4 regions of the Bacillus sp. SH7-1 genome follow, and region 3 is predicted to be linked to each of the others. Evidence: riboswitches for the same ligand, from Rfam matches in the RefSeq annotation. Region 3 holds a riboswitch; each other region holds the start of a gene.

Region 1 (3,211 bases), on a different contig from region 3:
CCGTTTAGTTGATGAGCGATGAACACAACATTGCCATAGCTAGCTGAATAATATGATTTCACAACTTTACCTGCAGCCGCAGCTTGGATAGAGACATTACCCTGAGCTGCAATATCTATCCCATAATGCATTTGTTCCCAGCGCATATCAAAGGTTGAGCTAATTCTTCCTTGAGTAGGGAATTTGAAAACTGCTGGAATGGAAGTAGGTTGAGCTGTTTGAGTTTGTGATTGCGTTTGATTTTGCACCACATAATGCTTTGCTACATATCCGTATCCTGTGCCAAAACGAATTTTATACCAAGTTCCGACAGTTTCCACTACTTGTATTTGTGTACCATTTTGTAATGAACCAAGTAGTGCACTACTTGTACTAGCATTGCTACGTACATTAAGTTTAGGTGTTGCAACTGTGTATTTCGTATTATTTTGAACTGTGATGCCTTTTACTAAAGGCTGTGAACCATTAGACACGAATGCCTTTTGTACGTAACCTGTTTTGCCATTATGTAAAATTTTATACCACTCACCTTTTTCTTCTTGAATGGTAACGAATTTCCCATTTGGTAATACATCTAAAATTGAAGATTCTAAATTAGGTTCAGAACGAACGTTTAATGCATTGGCATTAACGATGTATTGATTATTAGATTGAAGTTTGTTTTTTAGTAGAATAGCATCTTTTTGTACGTAACCTGCTTTATTATTAACAGATACTTTATACCAGTCATTAGTTGTTTCAAGTATATTCACTTTCGTATTAAAGCGAATTGTATCAATTGATGAGCTATTTGCGTTATCTTGTGTATGTAAGGCTACTTGATCGACTTTGACATATCCAGTTTTCACGTTAGATAATTGTTCAGCGTTGGCTGTTTGTACAGTTGTTTCTCCCATAGAAGGAAGTAAAGAGGCAATTGCGACAGTAGTTGCTGTTAAAGCAGTAGCTTTCATATTCATATAATAGAGACCTCCTCTAGTTGTATAGTTGTAATTTTATTATAGTATAAAGATATAATATAGTGGGTGTATTCACATAAATGTAATATGAAATCAATAAAAAAATAAATTTTTTGAGGATAATGATTCCTTATTATCCAATTAATTAGGATATTAATTTCTAAGATAGAATATAAGTATTAAATAGTTTTGTTATTTTGTTGACAATTGAGAAAATTAAAACAGTTGATGATGTCTTATTACGGTGTTATACTGACAGTGATAATTTCATAGTTTGCTAGGAGAGCTGGTGTTGCCAGCTGAGAGTAGGCCGTAAGCCTTTGATCCTTTTCATTACCTGATCTAGATTATGCTAGCGTAGGGAAGCAATTCGGACACTAATAATGAGTCCCGTTTCTTTGCGTATAGAAACGGGGCTTTTTTATTTAAAAATTTCATATTGAAACCACTAGGGGTGCTTGTTGTGCTGAGAGAGGAATAATCCTTAACCCTTACAGACCTGATCTAGGTAATACTAGCGAAGGGAAGTGGAGCAACGAATAAATTATAATTTTATTTGCTGTAACCACTTCTTATTTAGAAGTGGTTTTTTATTTAGATATATGAATTGAAAGGGGATAGAGAAATGAAATTTTGCGATAGATTATTAGAAACTGTACAACCAGTTTGGGAGATGAGTCATAATCATCCGTTTGTAGTAGGTATGGGAGATGGCACGTTAGAAAAAGATAAGTTTCAGTATTATATTATCCAAGATTATTTATATTTGTTAGATTATGCAAAGCTATATGCGATTGGTGTTGTAAAGGCAACGAATCCACAAGTAATGGGGAAATTTGCTGAACAAATTGATGGAATATTAAATGGAGAAATGACGATCCATAAACAGTATGCAAAAAGACTTGGAATTTCTATAGAGGAGATAGAGTCTGCCAAACCATCTGCTAAAAATTTAGCTTATACAAATTACATGATGTCTGTATCTCAAAATGGCACACTTGCGGAATTAATAGCAGCACTTCTTCCGTGTATGTGGAGCTACTGGGAAATTGGAAAGCGTTTAAATGATATTCCTGGAGCAAGAGATCATGAGTTCTTTGGTGAGTGGATTCAAGGATATAGTTCTGAAGAATACGGTAACCTTTGTATTTGGTTAATAGATTTATTAAATGAAATGGCAGTTGGAAAGTCTGGAAAAGAGCTAGATCGATTAGAGGAGATTTTCCTATATTCCAGTCGATTTGAATATTTATTCTGGGATATGTCCTATCGTAAGGAGATGTGGGGATTTGAGGAGCAAGAACATACTACAGTTTCATAATGTTTCTTTTCATTATGATGAGAAGCCAATCATCAATGAATTAAATGCTTCTATACAAGATAAAGAGTTTGTAAGTATTATCGGACCGAGTGGATGCGGGAAAAGTACTTTATTTCGCCTTATTACAGGTTTAGAAGAAGCAAGTACGGGACAGATAGAGCTGACAGAAACAAAGAGCCATCCTGTAGGGTATATGCCCCAAAAAGATATGCTCCTGCCATGGAGAACGATTATTGAGAATGCAGCTCTGCCGCTAGAGTGCCAAGGTGTACAGAAGAAAGAAGCACAAATAAAGGCAAAGGAACTGTTACATAAATTTGGCTTACAAGGGTATGAGACAAAATATCCGAAAGATTTATCTGGCGGTATGAGACAACGCGTATCTTTTATTAGAACTTTATTAACAGGCGGGGAGATATTGCTGTTAGATGAACCGTTTAGCGCGTTGGATGCTTTAACGAAGGCATCTTTGCAAGAATGGCTGTTTGAACAATGGAAAGAGTGGGAAAAAACAATTTTATTTATCACTCATGATGTGGAAGAAGCATTATTTCTTTCTAATCGAATCTTCGTTGTAGAAAATCAACCGATAACTACTTTAACTGAGAAGATTGTACCGCTTGATCGTAACCGGACAAGAAAAGATTTATATAAGCCTGAAGTGTTAGCGCTTAAAGATGAGCTTCTTAGTATGTTACAAAGGCAGGTACTCGTATGATGAACCGGTTGAAGGAACTTTTACCTGCCCTTACACTTTCTAGTATTTTACTTGTCATGTGGGAAATAGGCGCAAGAATTGTAGATGAGATGTACATTTTACCGTCACCATCTGCAATTGTAATGAAAATATGGAAACTAAAAGATATATTATTTACGGTTCATTTGCCGGCAACATTATATGTCGTTTTAATAGGGGTGGCTATTTCTATCC
Region 2 (3,211 bases), on a different contig from region 3:
AATGTTTCTTTAGCAGAATAACCAAACTTTTTATTTGCATCACGCTGTAATTCAGTTAAATCATAAAGACCAGGAGAGAATGATTTCTTCTGCTTTTTATCAATTTCCACAACAGTGGCATTTTGTTTATCTAGATTTTTTACAATATCATCAATTTTTTCTTTATTAAAACTACGGCTATTACCGTTTGCATCTTGCCAAGTTAGTTTTAATTGATTTGTTGTTTGAGCTTCAATGCCGTAGTAAGTTTGAGCTTTGAAGTTCTTTATTTCATCTTCACGATTAGCGATCATAGCGACAGTAGGTGTTTGTACACGGCCGCAATTCAGCTGGGCATTAAAGCGAGTCGTTAAAGCTCGAGTCGCGTTAAGACCGATATACCAGTCAGCTTCTGAACGCGCAACTGCTGAAGCATATAAATTGTCATATGCTTTACCTGGTTTTAAATTTGCGAAACCATCTTTAATTGCTTTATCAGTAACAGATGAAATCCATAGACGTTTGATTGGTTTGTTAACTCGAACCTTATCAATAATCCAACGAGCGACCAATTCTCCTTCACGGCCAGCGTCTGTTGCTACAATGATTTCATTTACATCTTTTCTAAGAAGCTGACTTTTTACAGCATTAAATTGTTTCCCTGTTTGTTTAATAACCGTTAATTTCAAACGTTCAGGTAGCATCGGTAAATCTTCTAAATTCCACTTTTTATATTTCACATCATAGTTTTCTGGATCAGCTAGTGTAACGAGATGTCCTAAAGCCCAAGTTACAATATATTTACTACCTTCAAGGTAGCCGTTTCCTTTTTTTTCGCACTTCAGTACACGCGCAATATCACGTGCAACGGAAGGTTTTTCAGCGATTACAACGCTTTTTGACATATTAAAAACATCCTTTCAAAATTCCATACGTTAACTATAGCATACATCTTCTTGAGATTCAGTTTCGCTCCATATTTGAGCTGTTTTTAGTGGAATGAACAAAACACTCACTGATTAAAGTTTCACTTGATTATGCTTATTGTTTTATAGGTTGCTTCTATATTAAATAGAAAAGTAAAGAACTTGTTATTTTACTAGAATAAGAGTAGACTTTGAAGTAGATGAATAATAAACACATGGGAGTTTGTGGATGCAAACTGAGAGTATGACTAATCCGTCATTGACCATTTGAACCTGTTGGATAATGCCAGCGTAGGGAGAGTGTAAAAGCACATGTTCAGGCACTTTGCGTACGCGCAAAGTGCCTTTTTGTGTATCTCCCATCACTATAGTTAGGGGATGAGAAGGATGAATATGAAAGAAATTAGCAAAGTAGTGGATTTGGTGAGAGAATCTAATCCGCTCGTTCATAATATTACAAATGTTGTTGTCACAAATTTTACAGCTAACGGTTTATTAGCATTAGGGGCATCACCTGTAATGGCGTATGCAAAAGAAGAAGTGGCAGAAATGGCTAGCATTGCTGGAGCATTAGTATTAAATATGGGAACACTTCGTCCGGAAGAAGTAGAAGCGATGTTACTTGCCGGTAAATCAGCAAATGTGAACAATGTACCAGTACTGTTTGATCCAGTTGGTGCAGGAGCAACGTCTTATCGAACAGAAGTTGCGAGACATATTCCGGCTGAAATCGAGTTAGCAATTATTCGCGGAAATGCAGCTGAAATAGCGAACGTTATTAATGAGAGATGGGAAATTAAAGGGGTAGACGCTGGTGCTGGAAATGGTAATGTCGTAAGTATTGCAAAGCAGGCAGCGGACGAATTGAATACAGTTGCGGTGATTACTGGAAAAGAAGATGTTGTTACAGATGGAGAGCGAACTATTGTTATTCGAAATGGTCACCCTATTTTGACGAAAGTTACGGGAACTGGTTGTTTACTAACTTCTGTAATAGGAGCATTTGTAGCGGTAGAAAAGGATTATGTAAAGGCAGCAGTAGCTGCATTAACGTTTTATGGTGTAGCCGCGGAACTAGCAGCTGCTAAGACAGTAGAGCAGGGACCTGGTAGTTTCCAAATTGAATTTTTAAATCAGTTAGCGAATACGACTTCGGGTGATATAGAGAAGTATGGGAAGATTGAGGTTATATAGTAAGGAGGGAAAATAAATGTCGCGTATTTCAAAGGCAGAAATGTCCAGGTTGTTATCAGTATATTTTATTATGGGAAGTAACAATTGTACGAAGGATCCACTGCAAGTATTGAGAGATGCACTTGAAGGCGGTATAACAATCTTTCAATTTCGTGAAAAGGGGGAAGGCGCTTTAACGGGAGAGAAACGTATTTGTTTCGCAAAAGAACTACAAGCAATTTGTAAGGAGTACGGTGTACCATTCATCGTAAATGATGATGTGGAACTAGCTCTCGAGTTAGATGCAGATGGCGTGCATGTTGGACAAGATGATGAAGGAATTACTTCTGTTCGTGAAAAAATGGGGGACAAAATTATCGGTGTATCTACACATACAATTGAAGAAGCACGCTGGGCAATTGAAAATGGAGCGGATTATTTAGGTGTTGGCCCTATTTTCCCAACGAGTACGAAAAAAGATACGAAAGCGGTGCAAGGAACGAAAGGTTTAGCTCATTTTAGAGAACAAGGAATTATAATACCGATTGTCGGGATTGGTGGCATTTCAATTGAAAATACCGCTTCGGTTATAGAGGCAGGTGCAGACGGTATTTCTGTTATTTCTGCCATTAGTTTAGCGGAATCTGCGTATGAAAGTACGAAGAAGCTAGCAGAGGAAGTAAGTAAGAGTTTATAGAGAAAGGGTACTTCACGCAAATAGTAAAGAATATAATGGAAGAATGGACAGTTAAAAATATTTAAACAAACGTTTGATTAAAAAAGCACAAACCCTTTAAAACTTTGGATTTGTGCTTTTTCTTTAAAACATAATTGAAATTAAGAGCATTCCAATTCCGATAGAAGTGAATGTTGCGATTAGGCCTGGAATCATAAAGCTATGATTTAAAACATATTTTCCAATGCCAGTTGTACCAGTACGATCAAAGTTAATGGCAGCAACGATTGTTCCATAGTTTGGAATGAAGAAGTATCCATTTACTGCAGGGAACATAGCGATTAGTAGTGCTGGTGGAATACCGAGTGATAATCCAAGAGGCATTAAAGCACGTACTGTTGCTGCTTGGCTATATAGTAAAATAGATAGAATGAATAATGCGATGGCAAATAGCCAT
Region 3 (3,211 bases):
ATAAACTCCATTCACATATTGGACAGCTAGAACAAGATATTGAAAAGGAAAGAAAGTTAGAAAAGACGCGGAAAGAATTTATTTCAGGTGTTTCACATGAATTAAAAACACCACTGAGTATTATGAAAAGCTGCATTTCTATTTTGAAAGACGGGGTAGCTGAACATAAAAAAGAATACTATTTTCAAGCGATGGAACGAGAAGTAGACAAAATGGATACGTTAATTTTAGATATGCTTGAGTTAGCTAAATTTGAGTCAGGTACATATAAAATGAAAAAGGATTTATTTTATATTGATTCGATAATTGAAGATATATGTGAACACCTTTCTGTGGAAATAGAGAAAAAAGAACTTCGTGTTCATAAAAATATAGGTCCATTTGAAGTAATGGCAAATCAAGGCCGGATTGAACAAGTCATCGTGAACTTCATTACGAATGCTATACGTTATACACCAAATAAAGAAGATATTATTATTTCTACAATAGATGAGAAAGAGCGTATAAAAGTATGTATTGAAAATAAAGGTACTCACATTGAAGAAGAGCAGTTAGATAAAATTTGGGATCGTTTTTATCGCGTGGATGCAGCTCGTCAGCGTTCGCAAGGTGGAACAGGGCTTGGTCTTGCTATTTCAAAAAATATTTTAGAACTGCATGATGCTGAATATGGAGTAAAGAATACAGAAGATGGTGTGTTATTTTACTTTTATTTACAGAAAAAAGCGTAGACAATATAATCTACGCTTTTTTAATTTATTTTCATATTATCTTTACCTAATCTTTATTTTCAAACGATATAATCTGATTAGAAAATGGGGTTATGTAAGGAGTCGATGAACCGTGCATAGCAATTGGCTAAGTATAATGGTATTTATTTTCTTTTGCGCATTTATTGTATTTTTGATTAATATTACGATATGAAAAAAGAGCGCTCATTAAGCGCCCTTTTTTTGTGTATTCATTTGATAAGCACTGATGCTTTTGAATAAGCGTGGTGAAGTGAGGAATAAAAATATAAGTAAAACTGTACATAAAATAAAAGAACCGAGCATTGTACTGCCGTTTACGATTAATGAATATAGCACAGCTGATTGACCTTTCGGCGCATATTGTCCCCAGAAAATAATACCGGCAATAAAGTGACAGAAATAGCGAGCAAAGCTACCGATAAATGTAGCAAGGATAATATAAGCAAGGACTTTCTTACCTTGATTTTGTTTTGATGAAGGTTTGTTTTTACGGCTACCTAAATTTGTTTGTTCTAAGTTATTTTCATTAGACGTTAAAAGTGCTTTTTGAATTGGACGATAGAATAAGCCAGCAAATCCGATAAAAGCAAAGGCAATGAAGTACTCAATGAATGCTTGAACAGGTGTTAAAATGTAAGCATCTCCCACGACAATTTGTAATAGTCCCCAAACTAAACCACCTAAGAAAGCTGATTTAAAGCCCCAGCGGTAAGCAATAATAAAAATAGGAATCATAGCGAATGAGATGGAACCGCCTGTTGGAAGTTTAAGTGATAATGGTAAAATGTCGATAATCATGGCGAAGGCTGCAAGAATAGCAGATTCGATCATCGCTTGTAAATTGGTGTTACGCATGTTGTCTCCCCCTAAATCCAAGTTGTACAAAAAAGAACATTATCATAGGAGGATACGAAATACGTAAATAAAAAGAGGTATGTATTTCGGACGTTTGCACAATCCCTGCGTTAGCATTAACTAACAGGTTCGAAGGGTCGGAACGAAGTGTTCCCTCTCAGCGGCATGGCTCCCCCTGTGATAACGAGATTCTTTATTTGCTATTGTTTATTGTAAGCGAAATGGATGAGAATGGCAAATGAATCAAGTATGACAATTATTGAAATATAATTGTATTGAAATGTTAATAAATATGAAGCGAAAAGATATAGTCCAAATGAAATAGAGTATGCTATAATTTTTTTGAAAATAATTATCATTCTCTTCTGAGGGGGAAGGTTATGAGCTTAGTAGATATTAAAATTGGCGAGAAAGTGTTAGTAAAAAGTATTCATTCGTTAGATCAGTTACTAAAGAGAAGACTGGCTGCTTTTGGTCTTTCTGAAGGAAGTGAACTTCGCATGAAGCAAAAAGCGATGTTCAAAGGTCCTTGTACATTGGAGTGTCGTGGACAGTTAATTAGTATTCGTCATTGTGACGCGAAAATGATAAAGGTGGAATTAGCGTGAATAAGGTAGCTTTGCTAGGGAATCCGAATACAGGGAAAACATCATTATTTAATGCACTTACTGGTTCTTATGAGTATGTAGGAAACTGGAGCGGTGTAACAGTAGAAAAGAAGGTTGGTAAATTAAAAGATAAGCAAGGAACATTAATTGATTTACCAGGCGTCTATGATTTAAATCCAGTTTCACGTGATGAAGGTGTTGTAACAAACTTTCTATTAACAGAAGAATTTCAGCATATGTTAAATATTGTGGATTCTTCGCAGTTCGAACGAAATATGCATTTAACGTTGCAATTACTTGAATTTGGTAAGCCCGTTTCAATTGGTTTAAATATGATTGATGTGGCGAAGCAAAGAGGAATTGTCATTGATGTAAAACGATTATCAGAACTATTAGATGTAACAGTCGTTCCTGTCGTTGCAAGAAGTGGAAAAGGCTGTGAAGAACTACTTGCAACTCTTAAAGAAAATGACAAAAATGAGAAAAAGCCATTCATTATTTCATATGGTGCACGAATGGATGAAGGGATTGGAGAGGTAATTTCTCTTTTAGAGAAAGAGAATTATGAGCATCCAAGATGGTTAGCCCTTCAATTTCTAAGCAATAACGAAGTAGTAGAAAAAGAAATGAAAGCACTACCAATTTATAAGGAACTCATAGCCATTCGATCTCGCTTAGAAGGAAAACTTGATTGTACGTTAGAGGAGCATATTTACAAGACTCGTGAAGCGTATATTGAAAAGTTAAAAACAAATGTTATGAAGCATGAGAAAGAAGGGAAAATTCCTTTTTCGGAAAAAATTGATAGGTTAATTACACATAAAATTTTAGGACTTCCAATCTTTTTAGCAGTTATGTTTTTTATTTTTCAGGTTACGTTTACGTGGATTGGTACACCTTTATCGGATATGTTAGATGAGTTTTTTGGTGGCCAGCTTACGGATTGGGTGACAGCTGGACTTACAAGTATTGGAGCTTCTGATTTTATTCAAGCAC
Region 4 (3,211 bases), on a different contig from region 3:
TCTTTAAATTCTTTCGCTTTCTCTTTCATCCCCTTTTCAATTGCTTCTGTCGTTTCTAAATCATTTTCTTTCGCATATTCACGAATATCATGTGAAATTCTCATACTACAAAACTTCGGTCCACACATGGAGCAGAAATGAGCCGTTTTCGCGCCTTCTGCTGGCAGTGTTTCATCGTGATACTCCATCGCACGCTCAGGATCTAAAGATAAATTAAATTGATCGCGCCAACGGAATTCAAAACGAGCTTTTGAAAGTGCATCATCACGCTGATGAGCTGTTTTGTGCCCTTTCGCAAGATCAGCTGCATGTGCAGCGATCTTGTACGTAATAACCCCCGTGCGAACATCATCTTTATTTGGCAATCCTAAATGTTCTTTCGGCGTTACATAACAAAGCATCGCCGTTCCAAACCAGCCAATCATCGCAGCTCCAATCGCCGATGTAATATGGTCATAACCTGGTGCAATATCTGTCGTTAACGGCCCAAGTGTATAGAACGGCGCACCCTGACAAATATCAAGCTCTTTTTCCATATTCTCTTTAATTAAATGCATCGGTACATGTCCAGGTCCTTCAATCATCACTTGCACATCATGTTTCCAAGCAATTTTCGTTAATTCACCAAGTGTTTCAAGCTCAGAGAATTGTGCCTCGTCATTTGCATCTGCAATCGAACCTGGACGTAATCCATCTCCAAGAGAGAACGAAACATCGTACTGCTTCATAATTTCACAAATCTCTTCAAAATGAGTATATAGGAAGTTTTCTTTATGATGGAATAAACACCACTGCGCCATAATCGAACCACCACGCGAAACGATACCTGTCGTACGCTTTGCCGTAATTGGAATGTAACGAAGTAATACACCAGCGTGAATCGTAAAGTAATCCACGCCTTGCTCCGCTTGCTCAATTAACGTATCACGATACACTTCCCACGTTAAATCTTCTGCAATTCCATTTACCTTTTCCAGCGCCTGATAAATCGGCACAGTTCCAACTGGTACAGGCGCATTACGAATAATCCACTCACGCGTCGTATGAATGTTTTTACCTGTAGATAAATCCATAATCGTATCTGCCCCCCAGCGAGTAGCCCACGTCATCTTCTCTACTTCTTCCGCAATAGAAGAAGATACAGCAGAGTTTCCGATATTTGCATTTACCTTCACGTGGAAATTACGCCCGATAATCATCGGTTCTGCTTCCGGATGATTAATATTCGCTGGTAAAATGGCACGACCTTCCGCAATTTCCTTACGAACAAACTCAGGCTCTACGCCTTCACGAATCGCAACGTATTCCATCTCAGACGTAATAATGCCATTACGCGCATAATGCATTTGCGTAACATTTGCACCTTGCTTCGCTCTAAGCGGCTGGCGATCCATTTGCGGGAAAATAGGTGTATGTTTCGAAGCCACTTTCACACCGTCATCCTCTGGTTTCACCTCGCGCCCTTCATATGCCTCTACATCCCCGCGCTCTAGAACCCAAGAGTGGCGCGGCGCCTGCAACCCCTTTTCCAGCTCCACTGTATACGCCGGATCCGTATAAGGACCGCTCGTATCATACACACGGATTGGTGGATTTGAGACGCCGTTCGTTTCGCTTTGTTCAATCTCACGCATCGGCACTTTCATACCTGCGCGTGGTCCATCCACATATACTTTCTTACTCCCTGGTAAACTCGATTTCAATTCAATTTGCTCAGCTGAAACAGATTGTTTCATAACCTTTGTTGCCTCCCCTGTTCGTGACAAGGACGAGATATGGCCAGCGTATGCCAAAATAAAAAGAGCCAGGTCCATAAAAAAATAAGGACCTGGCTCATAAAAGACATCATTATGTAAAGCCGTTAACTTCCCTACGCTGGTACGAGCCAGATCAGGTCCAAAGGGTTAAGAAGATCACGCGCTTCTCTCTCAGCCTACGCATACGTTAGGCACCCCTAGTTTATCACTGATTTAATTTTCAATACTTTCCCATCATACACGATAATCTGAAAAATGCAAAGTTTAATTCTTTTGCTTTTTACGGAATCATCCACGTTAAATAATATGCCTGTACATACGTCATAATACCAACAATAATTACGAAGAATAAACTATGCTTCACTGTAAAGCGGAATAAATCTGATTCTTTTCCAGCAAGTCCAACTGCCGCACAAGCAATCGCAATTGATTGCGGAGAAATCATTTTACCTGTTACACCGCCCGTTGTATTTGCTGCAACGAGAAGCACTTCAGATACGCCAACTTGTTGTGCTGTAATTGCTTGTAGATTTGAGAATAATGCATTCGCTGACGTATCGGAACCTGTTAAGAATACGCCAATCCAGCCTAGGAATGGTGAGAAGAACGGGAATAATCCGCCAGTTCCTGCTAGTGCTAACGCTAAAGTAGAAGATAGACCAGAATAGTTTGCGATAAATGCAAATCCTAATACGAATCCAATAGATAGAATTGGCATTTTTAATTCGCTTAACGTTTCTTTAAATGTCACTACTGCATCTTTTACATTCATTTTCAAAATAAACATGGAAATGATGCAAGCAATTAAAATCGCTGTTCCAGTTGCTGATAATACATCAAGCTTCAAAATCGCCTCATAAGGCGTCGGTTTATTTACGATTGGCTCTGCTTTCATTACCAAATTGTGCAATCCTGGAATTTCAAACTTAAATACAAGACTTTCTAACGCGCCTCCTGAAGCAAATAATGCTTTAAAGAAACTTTGGCTCCAAATGACTACCATAACCGTTAATACGATAAATGGAGACCATGCCTTCACTACCTTTCCAAACGTTAATTTCGGCATCGATGCTGCTGTCGTTGTTGCTGCTACTTCACTATTTGCTTGCCCGGATTGATAAATTTCTTTCGGTTGCCATACTTTTAAGAACAGCGCCAAACTAACTAAACTTACAAGTGCCGATGTAATATCCGGAAGTTCCGGCCCTAAAAATGTCGCTGTAATGAACTGTGTAATTGCAAATGAGCTACCTGCTACAAGTAAAGCAGGCCACGTTTGTCTTACCCCTTTCAACCCGTCCATTAAAAATACGATAAAGAATGGAACAAATAATGATAAGAACGGTAATTGATGTCCAGCCATTTGTCCGATTTTATGTGGATCAATACCTGTTACTTGTCCAGCAACGGTAATCGGAATTCCCATCGCTCCGAACGCTACTGGTGCCGTATTT

Evidence for each region. A riboswitch is a leader RNA that binds a small molecule or an ion and turns the genes downstream of it on or off. The one in region 3 is predicted to bind thiamine pyrophosphate.
Region 1: it holds a riboswitch for thiamine pyrophosphate, as region 3 does, so the genes downstream of both, tenA (thiaminase II) here and thiT (energy-coupled thiamine transporter ThiT) in region 3, are expected to answer to the same signal.
Region 2: it holds a riboswitch for thiamine pyrophosphate, as region 3 does, so the genes downstream of both, thiM (hydroxyethylthiazole kinase) here and thiT (energy-coupled thiamine transporter ThiT) in region 3, are expected to answer to the same signal.
Region 4: it holds a riboswitch for thiamine pyrophosphate, as region 3 does, so the genes downstream of both, thiC (phosphomethylpyrimidine synthase ThiC) here and thiT (energy-coupled thiamine transporter ThiT) in region 3, are expected to answer to the same signal.

The regions. Positions count from the first base shown of each region.
Region 1 covers NZ_QNUD01000006.1:122,649-125,859, reverse strand. The annotation lists gene DN390_RS06240 (SH3 domain-containing protein) at 1-959, opposite strand, end outside; TPP riboswitch at 1,229-1,340, shown strand; TPP riboswitch at 1,400-1,502, shown strand; gene tenA (thiaminase II) at 1,585-2,280, shown strand; gene DN390_RS06230 (ABC transporter ATP-binding protein) at 2,249-2,998, shown strand; gene DN390_RS06225 (ABC transporter permease) at 2,998-3,211, shown strand, end outside.
Region 2 covers NZ_QNUD01000024.1:100,519-103,729, forward strand. The annotation lists gene topB (DNA topoisomerase III) at 1-884, opposite strand, end outside; TPP riboswitch at 1,111-1,220, shown strand; gene thiM (hydroxyethylthiazole kinase) at 1,293-2,099, shown strand; gene thiE (thiamine phosphate synthase) at 2,116-2,775, shown strand; gene DN390_RS19780 (anaerobic C4-dicarboxylate transporter family protein) at 2,899-3,211, opposite strand, start outside.
Region 3 covers NZ_QNUD01000030.1:76,535-79,745, forward strand. The annotation lists gene DN390_RS22210 (sensor histidine kinase) at 1-731, shown strand, start outside; gene thiT (energy-coupled thiamine transporter ThiT) at 939-1,607, opposite strand; TPP riboswitch at 1,692-1,793, opposite strand; gene DN390_RS22220 (FeoA family protein) at 1,988-2,215, shown strand; gene feoB (ferrous iron transport protein B) at 2,212-3,211, shown strand, end outside.
Region 4 covers NZ_QNUD01000003.1:204,414-207,624, forward strand. The annotation lists gene thiC (phosphomethylpyrimidine synthase ThiC) at 1-1,736, opposite strand, end outside; TPP riboswitch at 1,851-1,966, opposite strand; gene lldP (L-lactate permease) at 2,038-3,211, opposite strand, start outside.